DNA from 2 places in the Nonomuraea sp. NPDC050328 genome. Region 1 is predicted to be linked to the other one. Evidence: riboswitches for the same ligand, from Rfam matches in the RefSeq annotation. Region 1 holds a riboswitch; the other holds the start of a gene.
What was found. Region 1 has a riboswitch for S-adenosylmethionine ahead of ACIBG7_RS17810 (aminotransferase class V-fold PLP-dependent enzyme). Riboswitches for the same ligand answer to the same signal wherever they lie in the genome.

Region 2: it holds a riboswitch for S-adenosylmethionine, as region 1 does, so the genes downstream of both, thrC (threonine synthase) here and ACIBG7_RS17810 (aminotransferase class V-fold PLP-dependent enzyme) in region 1, are expected to answer to the same signal.

What each region holds. Positions count from the first base shown of each region.
Region 1 covers NZ_JBITIW010000004.1:328,532-335,514, reverse strand. The annotation lists gene ACIBG7_RS17825 (cation:proton antiporter) at 1-464, shown strand, start outside; gene ACIBG7_RS17820 (FAD-binding oxidoreductase) at 498-1,808, shown strand; gene ACIBG7_RS17815 (TerC family protein) at 1,798-2,520, opposite strand; SAM riboswitch class IV at 2,619-2,734, shown strand; gene ACIBG7_RS17810 (aminotransferase class V-fold PLP-dependent enzyme) at 2,776-4,074, shown strand; gene ACIBG7_RS17805 (DoxX family protein) at 4,641-5,414, opposite strand; gene ACIBG7_RS17800 (NADH-quinone oxidoreductase subunit D) at 5,536-6,693, shown strand; gene ACIBG7_RS17795 (acyltransferase) at 6,690-6,983, shown strand, end outside.
Region 2 covers NZ_JBITIW010000010.1:23,584-30,566, reverse strand. The annotation lists gene groL (chaperonin GroEL) at 1-313, opposite strand, end outside; gene ACIBG7_RS32095 (cold-shock protein) at 646-846, opposite strand; gene ACIBG7_RS32090 (MoaD/ThiS family protein) at 1,092-1,367, opposite strand; gene thrC (threonine synthase) at 1,367-2,593, opposite strand; SAM riboswitch class I at 2,607-2,746, opposite strand; gene ACIBG7_RS32080 (RNA polymerase sigma factor) at 2,831-3,385, opposite strand; gene ACIBG7_RS32075 (trehalose-6-phosphate synthase) at 3,416-4,825, shown strand; gene ACIBG7_RS32070 (MFS transporter) at 4,879-6,018, shown strand; gene ACIBG7_RS32065 (hypothetical protein) at 5,996-6,538, opposite strand; gene otsB (trehalose-phosphatase) at 6,549-6,983, opposite strand, start outside.

The DNA of each region.
Region 1 (6,983 bases):
AGCTCCAGGTCTCGGCGGCGGTCGGCGCCTTCCTCGTCGGCATCGCGCTGTCCGGTGAGCTCGCGCACGAGGCGCGGGCCCTGCTCGCGCCGCTGCGCGACCTGTTCGCCGCGGTCTTCTTCGTCTTCTTCGGCCTGCAGACCGATCCGACGAAGATCCCGCCGGTGGCGGGGCTGGCCATCCTGCTCGCGGTGATCAGCATGCTGACCAAGCTCGGGACCGGCGCCTGGGCGGCCAGACGGGCCGGCGTGGGCCGGGCCGGCCGGGTCAGAGCCGGCATCGGGCTGATCCCGCGCGGCGAGTTCAACATCGTCATCGCCGGACTGGCGGTGGCCGCCGGGGTCCACCCCGATCTCGGCCCGCTGGCGGCGACCTACGTCCTCGTGCTGGCCGCCTTCGGACCGCTGGCCGCCCGGCTGGTGGAGCCGCTGCTGACCCGGCTCCTACGTAGTTCTCCCAGCTAGCGGACGGTGCGGGCATGCCTCGACACTCGAGGCATGCCACTTCGCCTACTCCAGCACGGTGACTCTGAGTATCCGGGTCTCTGCGCGGCGTGGAACGCCGCCATCGTGCACCGGCCCGCCTACGTGGCGGTCGCCGAGACCGCCGAGCAGGTCGCCGAGGCGGTCGTCTTCGCCGCCCAGCGCGGACTGCGCGTGCGCGTGCAGGCCACCGGGCACGGCGCGCTGCGCCCCGCCACCGAAGACGACCTGCTCCTCGTCACCTCCGGCATGGACACCGTCGCCATCGACGGCGACACCGCCCTGGTCGGCCCCGGCGCCAAGTGGAAGGCGGTCATCGACGCCGCCCACCCGCACGGCCTGGCGCCCCTGGTGGGCAGCACCAGCGACGTCGGCGTCGTCGGCTACAGCCTCGGCGGCGGCCTGGGCTTCCTGGCCCGGCCCTTCGGCCTGGCCGCGCAGGCCATCGTCGAACTCCAGCTCGTCACCGCCGACGGCGAGATCCGCTGGGTCGACGACCAGCGCGACCCCGGGCTGATGGCCGCGCTGCGCGGCTTCGGGCCCAACCTGGGCGTGGTCACCGCGCTGCGCACCCGGCTGTTCCCGGCCGCGCAGCTCTACGCCGGGTCCATGATGTGGCCGGCCGACCTGGCCAGGGACGTCCTCCTCGCCTACCGCGACTGGGTGGCCACCGTGCCGCGCGAGCTGACCTCCGCGGTGGGTGTGCTGCACGTGCCGGACGCGCCCTTCGTGCCGCCGCCGATGCGCGGCCAGTCGGTCGCCCGGATCTGCCTGTGCCACCCCGGACCCGACCACTCGGGCATGGACGAGCTGCTCGCGCCGCTGCGGGCGCTGCCGGGACTCGTCATGGACCTCACCGGGCCGATGCCCTCGAACCGGATCGACGAGATCACCGCCGACCCGACCGATCCGCTGCCGTTCATGTTGCGCGCGGAGATGCTGGCCGGGCTCAGCGACGAAGCGATCGACTACCTCGCCGGCATCTCGCCCCGGGATGCCGAGCCGTACCTGCTGTGGCTGGTGCGGCACATCGGCGGCGCGCCGCAGCTCGACCCCGGGCTGGCCTACGCCCAGGGCGAGTTCGTGGCCGAGGCGGTCAGCCTCGCGCCCGGGCCGGACGTCGCCGCCGCCGTGCAGGACTTCGGCGGCCGCTTCTCGGCCGGACTCGGCGCCGCCGCGACCGGCTACACGCCGTTCAACTTCGCCGCCGGGCTCGACCAGATCGCGCGGGCGTTCACCCCGGAGTACGGCGCGCGCCTGGCCGAGACGAAGAGACGCCTCGACCCGGCGGGCCTGTTCGGCGGCGAGCGGACCCTTACTGCTTAGCCCGGTGCCTGCTCCGCATCCGGATGTTCAGCATCTCCACGACCAGGGAGAAGGCCATCGCGAAGTAGATGTAACCCTTGCTGATGTGCTGCTCGAAGCCCTCGGCGAGCAGCACGACGCCGATCAGCACGAGGAAGGACAGCGCCAGCATCTTGATGCTCGGGTGCCGGTCCACGAAACGGCTGATCGGGCCGCTGGCGAAGAGCATCACGATCACCGAGACGATGACCGCGGCGATCATCACGCCCAGCTCGTCGACCATGCCGACCGCGGTGATGACCGAGTCCAGCGAGAAGACGATGTCCAGGATCATGATCTGGATGATCGCCGAGGCGAACGAGGTGACCTTGCGCTTGGTGCCCCCCTCGCCGTCCTTGAGCTCCATGCTGTGGCCGATCTCCAGCACGCTCTTGGCCAGCAGGAACAGACCGCCGAGAATGAGGATCAGATCTCGTCCGGATATCTCCTGACCCAGCACGGTGAAGAGCGGTTCGGTCAGCCTGATCACCCACGACAGGGCGAGCAGCAGCACCAGGCGGCTGATCAACGCGGCGGCGAGACCCAGCACCCGAGCACGGTCGCGCTGCTCGGGCGGGAGCTTCCCGGCGATGATCGAGATGAAGATGATGTTGTCAATGCCCAGCACGATCTCGAGTGCGACCAGGGTGAGAAACCCGATCCAGATCTCTGGGTTGGTCACCCAGTCCAGCATTCTGTACCTCCTTGCTCAATCTGCACACAACGATCGTCGACTCGAGAAAGTTCGCGACTTGCGGTTTCCGCCCCTGTGTCGGTTATAGTTCCGACGAAGGTCATGAGTGCCAGCGCACAGCCCCGGCTTGCTGGCCGGCAACCCTCGCGTCCGCGGCGGGGTGCCCCGGGTGAGGACCTGGTCCGTCACGAGGTGTGGCGGGCAAGCGCGGGCTCCACGGACGGATCGGGGCCCATGGCCTCGAAGGAGTTCGCCGTGTCCACGCTCAGCATCTTCAGCTCTGTCCCCGCCCAGAGCACCACCTCCCCCGCCGCCTCGCCCGGCGAGTCCGGCGCGCGTGAGTTGCCCGCGGTCCTGGGTGCCGACCTGGAGGTTCCGGTCAAGGGCGGCCGGCTGGTGGGTTACGCCAACCTCGACTACGCCGCCAGCGCGCCCTGTCTGGAGCCGGTCAGCGCGGCCGTGACCGCCGCCCTGCCGGCCTACTCCAGCGTCCACCGCGGCGCCGGCTACGCCTCCCAGCTCACCACCGCCCGCTACGAGCAGGCGCGGCACACCGTGCGGGCCTTCGCCGGCGCCCGCCCCGACGACGCGGTGATCTTCACCCGGAACACCACCGACTCCACCAACCTGCTGGCCGGCTGCCTGCCCGAAGGCACCACCGTGGTCGTCTTCGACACCGAGCACCACGCCTCGCTGCTCCCCTGGACCGATGTCGTACGGCTGGCGCCGCCCGCCTTCCCCGGCGAGGCCGTACGCGCCGTGGACGAGACCCTCGCCGGGATCGACGGCCCCAAGCTGCTGGTCGTCACCGCAGCCTCCAACGTCACCGGCGAACTCTGGCCGATCGCGGCCCTGGCGCACATCGCCCACCGGCACGGGGCGCGCATCCTCGTCGACGCCGCCCAGCTCGTGCCGCACCGGCGGCTCAACATCACCGCGCTCGACCTCGACTACGTCGCCTTCTCCGGGCACAAGCTCTACGCGCCCTTCGGGGCCGGGGTGCTGATCGGGCGGCGGGACTGGCTGGCGGCGGGCGAGCCGTACCTCAAGGGCGGCGGCGCTGTGCGGGCGGTCAACGACGAGATCGAGTGGCACGACGACCCCGAGCCCCGGCACGAGGCCGGCACCCCGAACGTGCTCGGCGCCATCGCGCTGGCCGCCGCCTGTGACGCGCTCTCCGCCACCGGGTGGACGGCGCTCGTGCGGGAGGAGGAGCGGCTGATCGGGCGGCTCCGGGCCGGGATCGCGGGCCTTTCCGGGGTGCGGGAGCTTTCCCTGTGGGGGGCTGACCACCCTCGGGTGGGGATCGTGTCGTTCGTGGTCGACGGGTTCACCGCTCGGGAGGTGGCCGAGGTTCTGTCGGCCGAGTACGGGATCGGGGTGCGGGACGGGAAGTTCTGCGCGCATCCCTTCGTGCGGCACCTGCTGGGGACTGCGGACGGTGGCTGTGAGGACGGCACCGCCTCAGCCGTCCGCGCCTCCATCGGCCTGGGCACCACCGACGAGCACATCGACCGCCTCCTCACCGCCCTCCACAACCTCACCACCCGCTGACCCCCCACGCGGGATCCTCGCCGCCTCGGTGGCCCTTGTCCGGGGTTCTCGCCGCATCGGTGGACCGGTGGCCGCCGTACAGGGTGCTCGCCGCATCGGTGGACGGGCGGCGACCCCACGGGGTCCTCGCCGCATCGGTGGACGGGCGGCCACCGCACGGGGTCCTCGCCGCATCGGTGGACGGGCGGCCACCGCACGGGGTCCTCGCCGTATCGGGTGGCGGCGTGGGCCGGGCGGTGGGTCCGCCTGGCCCCCGGGCTGCGGCGACCCCGGCCTCCTCACCCCGGCCCCTCCGGCCACCCCGACCACCCTGACCACCCCGACCACCCCGGCATCCCTAGCCCGGCCACCTCGGCCACCCGGCATCCCTAAGCCGGGGTACCTCGGCCACCCCGGCCCGGCACCTCGGCCACCCCGGCCCGGCCAACCCGACCACCCCGGCCCGGCACCTCGGCATCCCCGGCCCGGCCAGCCCGGCCACCGCAGCCCGGCCACCGCAGCCCGGCCACCGCGGCCCGGCCACCCCGGCCTCAGGACCCGGTGCGGCCCGCCCGCTATTGGGTGGGTCAGGATTCGCCTCGGCGCTTTTCGTCGGCGAGCAAGGCGTCGATGTCCCTGCGGTCCGCCTCGGAGAGGCCGTGGGCCTGTTGGGGCACGGTGTTGGGGCGGGTTTCCTCGGCGGCCTGGGCCGACGCCGCGGAGTGGCGGGCGTCGCGGGCGGAGTCACGGGCGTCGTCGGCGGCGTCCCGGGCGACGTCCCGGGTGGCCCCGGTCGACTCCTGGACGGCGTCACGCCGGGCCTCGCGGTCGGCGGCTCGGGCCGCCTCGGCCTCCGCGGCCTCGGTGCGGGCCTCGGCGGCCTTGCGCTCGGCGTCCTCCCGCGCCTGACGAGCCGTGGACAACTCCTCCTGGGCGGCGTCCCGCGCCTTGTTGCGCCGCCGCAGAGCCAGGTAGAGCCCGTCAAGCCCAAGCCGCCCACCCCCGGTGGCCATGAGCATGAGGCATCCCGCCCCCAGGGCCCCCACGAGCTCCCACCCGTTGTCGGCGATGAAGATCCCGTTACGGAAGTGCACGAAGATCATCGCCCCGATCGTGACGGCCAGCAGCAGAAGCGCCGCCACCCGCACGAACAGCCCGAGGATCAGCAGAGCGCCGCCGACCAGTTCCGCGACCATGGTGAACGTGGCGGCGAGCTGGGGCTGGGGCACTCCGGCCTGGGTGAACATCTGGGTCGTGGCGTCGATGCCGTTCTGCCATTTCTGCCAGCCGTGCGCCACGAAGATCACGCCGAGCACGATCCGTGCGATCAGCGCTGCGATGTCTACTGGAACCTTCTTCATCCCTGAATCCCCCCAATCAAGACATTCCTCCCCCTCGCTACACCCGAAATGCGGGTTATTGCCGTTCCTTGACCGAGGCCTGTGCTGGAAGACCCCCGGGCTGGGTGGCAGCATGGGGCTTATGACAGAACGGGTGGTCGGCATCGGGGCAGGCGCCGCCGAGGTGGGCAAGGAGCTGGCCACCGAGGACATGGTCCTCAACATCGGCCCCCAGCACCCGTCCACCCACGGCGTGTTGCGGCTGCGGCTGACCCTCGACGGCGAGCGCATCTCCGGCTGCGAGCCGATCATCGGCTACATGCACCGCGGCGCCGAGAAGCTGTTCGAGGTGCGCGACTACCGCCAGATCATCATGCTGGCCAACCGGCACGACTGGCTGTCCGGTTTCGCCAACGAGCTCGGCGTGGTGCTCGCCGCCGAGCGCCTGCTCGGCATGGAGGTGCCGATCCGCGCGGTCTGGGCCCGCACCCTGCTGGCCGAGCTCAACCGGATGTTGTCGCACCTGATGTTCCTCGGCTCCTACCCGCTCGAACTGGGCGCGATCACCCCGATCTTCTACGCCTTCAACGAGCGCGAGCGGCTCCAGGCGGTGATGGAGGAGATCTCCGGCGGTCGCATGCACTACATGTTCAACCGCGTCGGCGGGCTGAAGGAGGACCTCCCGCTCGGCTGGCTCGACCGGGTGTCCGAGACCCTCACCGAGGTACGGCGGCGCGTCCCCGACATCGAGAACCTCATCCTCGGCAACGAGATCTTCCTGGCCCGCACCCGGGGCGTCGGCGTGCTGAGCCGCGAGCAGATCATGCAGTACGGCGTGAGCGGCCCGATCGCCCGCGCCTCGGGCGTTGACTTCGACCTGCGCCGCGACCAGCCGTACCTCGCCTACCCCGAACTCCCGGTCAAGGTGGTGACCCGCACGGCCGGTGACTGCCACGCCCGCTTCGAGGTGCTCTTCGAGCAGCTCCAGGTCTCCCTCGACCTGGCCGAGCGCTGCGTGGAGCGGATGCGCGACCTGCCGCCAGGCCCGGTGAACCAGCGCCTGCCCAAGGTGCTGAAGGTGCCGGAGGGCCACACCTACGCCTGGACGGAGAACCCGCTGGGCATCAACGGCTACTACCTGGTCTCCAAGGGCGACAAGACCCCGTGGCGGATGAAGCTGCGCGCGGCCTCCTACAACAACATCCAGGTGCTGCGCGAGATGTTGCCCGGCCATCTGGTCGCCGACATGGTCGCCATCCTCGGCTCGATGTTCTTCGTCGTGGGTGACATCGACAAGTGAGCTCCCCCACCACCACCCAACGCGACCCCTACGTCGACTGGCTCCGCGCCCTCAGCCTCATCGTGGTCGTGGTCTGGCACTGGGCCTTCACCATCCTGGAGTGGGAGCCCGACGGGCCGATGCCGACCAGCCCGCTCGGCTTCACCTCGGGCCTGTGGATCCTCACCTGGCTGCTGCAGGTGCTGCCGCTCTTCTTCTACGTGGGCGGGCACGTCCACCTGCTGTCGTGGGAGCGGGCGCACGCGAGGGGCGTCGGCATCGGCTCCTTCGTCCTGCGGCGGATCCAGGCG
Region 2 (6,983 bases), on a different contig from region 1:
GCAGGCCCTCGCGCACCAGCGCCTGGGCGAGCACGGTGGCGGTGGTGGTGCCGTCACCCGCGACGTCGTCGGTCTTCTTGGCGACTTCCTTGACGAGCTCCGCACCGATCTTCTCGTACGGGTCCTCGAGCTCGATCTCCTTGGCGATGGACACACCGTCGTTGGTGATCGTGGGGGCGCCCCACTTCTTCTCCAGAACGACGTTGCGGCCCTTCGGGCCGAGGGTCACCTTGACGGCGTCGGCGAGCTGGTTCATACCGCGCTCGAGACCGCGCCGGGCGTCCTCGTCAAACGCGATCATCTTGGCTGCCATAAGGCTGGACCTCCCAGATGCAGGGTGGTTTGCATAAGGGATCGAGCCGAAGCCCGCGACGGCATATAGGCCTGCATCTCCCTGCGGCAGGCCCCATCGCCTCGATCCATCATTGGCACTCTGCTATCGAGAGTGCCAACGAACTGTTTAGCACTCTACCCGGTCGAGTGCAAGCCGACGCCATGAGTCGGCTGCTCATGAGGGTGCCTCACCTGGGACGGGTCGCCGGAGGCCGGGGCTCGGGCCGGGTCCGGAACGGACCCGGCCACGCGCGTTCGTGGGCGGTTCGCACGGACTGCGTTGCCGTACGAACCACCGGCCAGGTGTGTGTGTCAGACCGCTCGGACAGATTCGGCCTGCGGCCCCTTCTGTCCCTGCGTGATCTCGAACTCGACCCGCTGGCCCTGCTCGAGAGACCGATAGCCGTCCATCATGATCGCTGAGTAATGGACGAAGACATCCTTACCACCGTCTACCGCGATGAAGCCGTAGCCCTTGTCCGCGTTGAACCACTTGACGGTGCCCTGCGCCACTTCCGACTCCTCTAACTGGGCTCCGGACCTCGCCCATTCCTCTCGCAAGATCCGCAGTCTTCCTGACTTAAGGGGATTTCCAGCCAGTCGACCGCACTCGACCATACCTGTGAGGTGGCATTGGGGAACAGAGTCAAGCACAAAACTGCTTAGCGCTACATTTCCTTTAAGTTTGAAATGTCCCTGCAGATACGAACACCCCCCGGGCGAGGGCCCAGGGGGTGCGTCGTACGGAAGGGGCCGGATCAGCCGCCCGCGACCGCCGGGATGATCGAGATCTGCGCGCCTTCGGGCGTCGCGGTGTCAAGGCCCTCGGAGAAACGGACGTCCTCTTCCCCGACATAGACATTGACAAAACGGCGAATCTTGCCCGATTCATCCAGAATTCGCGCGCCGATACCCGGGAAGTCGGCGTCGAGCTTCTGGAGCACCTCGCGAAGCGTCGCGCCCTCCCCGCGCACATCTGCACTTCCGCCCGTGTATGTGCGCAGAATTGTCGGAATCCGCACCGAAACACTCATCAGATAACCTTCCTAAACGCGTCGAGCGAGGGCTTGATCACCGCGGACGGCTCGGCCGTGACCACGTCGAGGGTCTTGAGGCCGTCGCCGGTGTTGAGCACCACCGTGTCCAGCTCGGGGTCGAGCTTCCCGGCCGCCACGAGCTTGCGCAGCACTCCCACGGTGACCCCGCCCGCCGTCTCGGCGAAGATGCCCTCGGTCGAGGCCAGCAGGTGGATCGCCGAGACGATCTCGGCGTCGGTGACGTCCTCCACCGCGCCGCCGGTCCGGCGGGCGATGTCGAGCACGTAGGGGCCGTCGGCCGGGTTGCCGATCGCCAGCGACTTGGCGATCGTGTCCGGCTTCACCGGCTGGACCACGTCGTGCCCGGCCTTGTAGGCCGCCGCCACCGGCGAGCACCCGGTCGCCTGGGCCGCGAAGATCTTGTACGGCTTCTCCTCGACGAGGCCGAGCGCGACGAGCTCCTTGAAGCCCTTGTCGATCTTCGTGAGCTGCGAGCCGGAGGCCACCGGGATGACGATCTGGTCCGGCAGCCGCCAGCCGAGCTGCTCCGCGATCTCGTAGGCCAGCGTCTTGGATCCCTCGGCGTAGTAGGGCCGCAGGTTGACGTTGACGAAGCCCCACTTCTCGCCGGCCGGGTCGCCGATCAGCTCCGAGCAGAAGCGGTTGACCTCGTCGTAGGTGCCCTCGATGCCGATCAGCTTGCCGCCGAACACCCGGGCCATGGCGATCTTCGCCTGCTCCAGGTCGGCGGGGATGAAGACGCAGGCCTCCAGCCCGGCGCGGGCGGCCGCGGCGGTGACCGCGCCGGCCAGGTTGCCGGTGGAGGAGCACGACAGGGTGTGGAAACCGAAGGTGCGGGCCGCCTCGACGGCGATCGCGACCACCCGGTCCTTGAAGGAGTGGGTGGGGTTGCCGGAGTCGTCCTTGATGTGCAGGGACTTGAGACCGAGCGACTTGCCGAGCCCCTCGGCGCGGACCAGCTTGGTCCAGCCGGGGTTCATGTTGCGCTTCTCGGTCACGTCCACGGGGACCGGGAGGAGCCGCCGGTAGCGCCAGATGTTGTCGGGACCGGACTCGATGTCCGAGCGGGTCACCGTACCGAAGTCGTAGGCCACCTCGAGCGGCCCGAAACACTCGAGACAGGCGAAGTGGGGACCGAGGTCGTAGCGCGTGCCGCATTCGCGGCAGGAGAGCGCGACAGCAGGGCCGAAGTCGAGCGACATGAAGCGAGGCCTTCCCTCATCTTCGCCCGCGACCACCTTGGTCACGGGCCGGAATTGGCACCTGTCCCGGTCGGCCTCGTCACGTCACGAGCACGAACCGGGAGGGTTGCCGGGGCTTCGCAGGGCCGGTCCCTCCACCCCTCTGGATGAGCAATATGAAGTTGTGTTTCTGCGCAGCACTCTACCTGGACTGGCGACGCTGACAACTCAGCGTCTCGCCAGTCGAGACAGGCCGTCTCAGCGGTAGTCCTCGCCCAGTGCCGCCTGCACGTACTTGCGCGCCTGGTGGATGCGCGACTTGGCGGTGCCGAGCGGGATGCCGAGCTGTTCGGCCACCTCGTTGTAGTCGAGCTGGACGATGTCGCGCAACACCAGAGCCTGCGCCAGGTCCGGCTTGTCGGCCTCCAGCGCCTCCATCGCGTCGAGCAGGTCGAGCCGCGAGCCGGCGATCACGCTCACCCGGCGCACGTCGGGCCGCTGGGTGGGCAGTTCGTCGGAGGTCTGCTCGGCCGCGCGCCGCTTGAGCGAGCGGTAGGTGGTGCGCGCGCAGTTGGCCGTCACGATGTGCAGCCACGTGCTGAAGCGGGCCCGCCCCTCGAACCGGCCGATGTTTCGCGCCACGGCCAGCAGCGTGTCCTGGCAGGCTTCCTCGGCATCCTGGTGGTAGGGCAAGATCCGGGCGCAGTGCCGCAACACATCGGGCTCGATCCGCTTGAGCAGCTCACCGAGCGCACGGTGATCGCCGCCCGCTGCGGATCGGGCCAGTTCCTCGGTTAGCTCATCAAGCGCCATAGAGAGATCCTAAGAGCGGGGAGGGTTTTCATGAACAGCGTCCTGGTGGCCTCCAACCGGGGGCCGGTCTCCTTCACGGTCGACGCCGACGGCGTCCTGACGATGAAACGCGGCGGCGGCGGGCTGGTCTCGGGCCTGTCGGGGGTGGCCAAGGACGTGCTCTGGGTCTGTGCCGCGCTGTCCGACGGCGACCGCGGCGCGGTACGGCAGGCCCCCGGCGGCCGGCTCGACCACGCGGGGTACGACACCGGTCCGTTGCGCATGCTGGATATTCCCCCAGCCACCTTTCACCGGGCTTACAACGCGGTTGCCAACTCCACGCTCTGGTTCGTCAACCACCTGCTCTACGACATCCCGACCAGCCCGCACTTCGGCACCCGCTTCGAGCGCGAGTGGGAGTCCTACCGCGACTACAACGGCGCCTTCGCGCTGGCCCTGGCCGAGGAGGCGGCGCACGAGGCGCGGGTGATGGTCCAGGACTACCACCTCACCCTCACCCCGGCGATGCTCCGCGCCGAGCGGCCCGATCTGCGCATCGCGCACTTCAGCCACACGCCGTGGGCGCCGCCCGAGTACTTCTCGCTGCTGCCCGACGAGGTGGGGCGCGAGGTGCTGGAGGGCATCCTGGGCGCCGACCACGCCGGCTTCCTGACCGAGCGCTGGGCGCGCGCGTTCATGGACTGCTGCCGCCACCTGCTCGGCGCGGAGGTCTCCGCCGAAGCGGTCACCCATGACGGGCGCACCACCCGCATCGGCGTCCACAGCCTGGGGGTGGACGGCGACGCGCTGTGGGCCCGCGCCTGCGAGCCCGACGTCGAGTCCCATGTCGCGGCATTACGGGAGCAGACCGGCGGGCGGCGGCTGATCGTGCGGATCGACCGCACCGAGCTGTCGAAGAACATCGTGCGCGGCCTGATGGCCTACCGCGAGTTCCTCGCCGCCCATCCCGAGTGGCACGGCCGGGTGGTGCACCTGGCCTTCGCCTACCCGAGCCGGCACGACCTGCCCGAGTACCGCGAGTACACCGCCGCGGTGCAGCGCTGCGCCAAGGAGATCGAGGACGAGTACGCCACGGAGGACTGGGACCCGCTCATCCTCAACGTCGACGACGACTACCCGCGCAGCCTGGCCGCCTACCGCCTGGCCGACGTGCTCCTGGTCAACCCGGTGCGCGACGGCATGAACCTGGTCGCCAAGGAGGGGCCGGTGCTGTCCGACCGCTGCGCGCTCGTGCTCTCCCGCGAGGCCGGCGCCGCCGCCGAGCTGGGCGAGGACGCGCTGGTGGTCAACCCCTTCGACGTCGGCGAGACCGCCCGCGCGCTGCACGCCGCGCTGATCATGGACGAGCAGGAGCGGGTACGGCGAGCCCTGCGGCTGCGGGCCAAGGCCACCGCGCTGCCCCCGGAAAGGTGGCTGGCCGCCCAGTTGAATGCCCTTTAGTACGCTTTGACCCTGCCCGACACCCTGGGGGTCCCCGCGTGACAACGGCCGCGATGCGCCTGACGAGAGATCGCCCGACCTGGCTCATCTACCTCCAGCTCGGCACCTTCGCCACCTACCTGTACGGCCTCAGCGCGGCCCTGCCACTGCTGCAGAAGGACCAGCGGGTCTCGCAGACCGTCGCCGGCCTGCACGGCACCTCGATGGCGCTCTGCGGCATCGCCGCGGGGCTTGCTCTGCCGTACCTGGTCAGGAAGTACGGCAGGCGCGCGACGACCTGGATCGGCCTGGCCGGCGTCAACGCGGGCGTGCTGCTGGTGGTGGCGACGACCGCGCTGCCGGCCACCCTGCTGGGCTACGGCCTGGCCAGCGGCTTCGGCACGCTGACCCTGTACGCCTCGATGGCCGCGCTGAGCGACCACCACGGCCCGGCGGGCCCGGCGGCGATCAGCGAGGCCAACGCGGTCGGCGCGACGATCGCGCTCTTCGCGCCCTTCCTGCTGAGCGCGGCGGCGCAGAGCGCGGCCGGCTGGCGCGCGGCGCTGCTGCTCACCCCGGCGTGCACGCTCGTGCTCGCGCTGACGCTGGGCAGGTACTGGATCCCCGAGGAGGACCACCAGGGCGAGCACCGGCAGCACCGCGGCCGGTTCGGGTGGAAGTTCTACGCCGCCGGGGCGGTGCTGTTCTGCTGCGTGGCGCTGGAGTTCACCTTCAACCTGTGGGCCGCGGTGCTGGTCACCACCCGCACCGGCCTGACGCCGGAACGCGCCGCGATCACCGTCACCGCCCTCGCCGCGGGCCTGGCCGCCGGCCGGTTCGTCGGCGCCCGCCTGGCGCTGCGGCTGACGACGACCACCCTGCTGGTCGGCGCGCTCGCGGTCACCGGGGCCGGCTGGGTGCTGTTCTGGCTCAGCACCAACCCGGTGCTCTCGCTGACCGGCGTCGTGGTGTGCGGGCTGGGCATCGCGCTGCACTTCCCGCTCGCGCTGTCCGGCGTGATCGCCAACTCCGGCGGCCGGCCCGACCGGGCCTCGGCGATCGGCTCGATCTGGGCCAGCGTCGCGGTGGGCGCCGGGCCGCTGGTGCTCGGCGCCCTCGCCGACGGTTACGGCACCGTCAACGCCTTCCTGATGGTGCCGGTCCTGATCGGCCTCGCGGTGGCGGGCGTGCTCAGCGCCAGGCCGCGGCCTTGAGGATCGCGCCGAGGCGGTTGGTCCCCCAGGCGTCGAAGACGAGGATCTTCGACTTGGGCAGGTACCAGACCCGCTCCTGGAAGTAGGTGTCGGTCGGCTTGTACTTCATGGTCATGCAGCGGATGAGCCAGACCCGGTAGTAGGCCTTGTGTCCCGGGCCGACCTGCCGCAGCCCGCTGGTGACCAGCTTGCCCGGGTAGCCCTCGTAGTAGCGCTTGTCCGGCGTGCACAGCGAGACGCCGGTGCCCGGGTGGAAGCGCTGCTCGGTGTCGTAGGGGTTGCCCTCACGCGCCGTGGCGACGCCCTTCGGGCCGAGGACGTAGAAGCCGCGGCACTCGGCGGCGGTGCGGTCGCAGCCGCCGGTCTTGATGTGCACGCCCCAGGCGTCGGCTTTGCCGACCTTCCAGGTCTTGGGGATCTGGAGGGTCATGCCGCGGTAGGTGAACGACTTGGTCGCGGTGCTCTGGGCGGGCGCGCCGGCCAGGAGGAGGGAGGCGGTCACCACCAAGGATGTCAGCATGACGCAGACGCTAGCCGTGATCGCTTGCGAGCCGGTTGGCGAGCTCTTGAAGGGCCGCGACCACCCCGTCCGGACCTGGGACGACGAGGTCGGCCCGCGCCGCCAGCTCGCCCACCTCATCCGAGGAGCTGGCCACGGTCACGCCGGGCACCCCGCCGGCGCGCAGCTTGTCCACCGCGGCGAAGGCGGCCAGGTCGCCCAGGTCGTCCCCGGCGAACCAGACCGAGCGCGCGCCACGCTCGGCGGCGAAGTCGAGCAGCGCCCGGCCCTTGTCCATGCCCGGCGGCCGCAGCTCCAGCACGAAACGGCCCGGCTCGACGACCAGGCCGGTCTCGCGGGCGAGCTCGTCCAGCGGGGCGCGAAGCGCGTCGAAGGCGCCCGCCGGATCGGCCGCGCGGCGGGTGTGCACGGCCACCGATCGGCCCTTGTCCTCGACCGTCGCGCC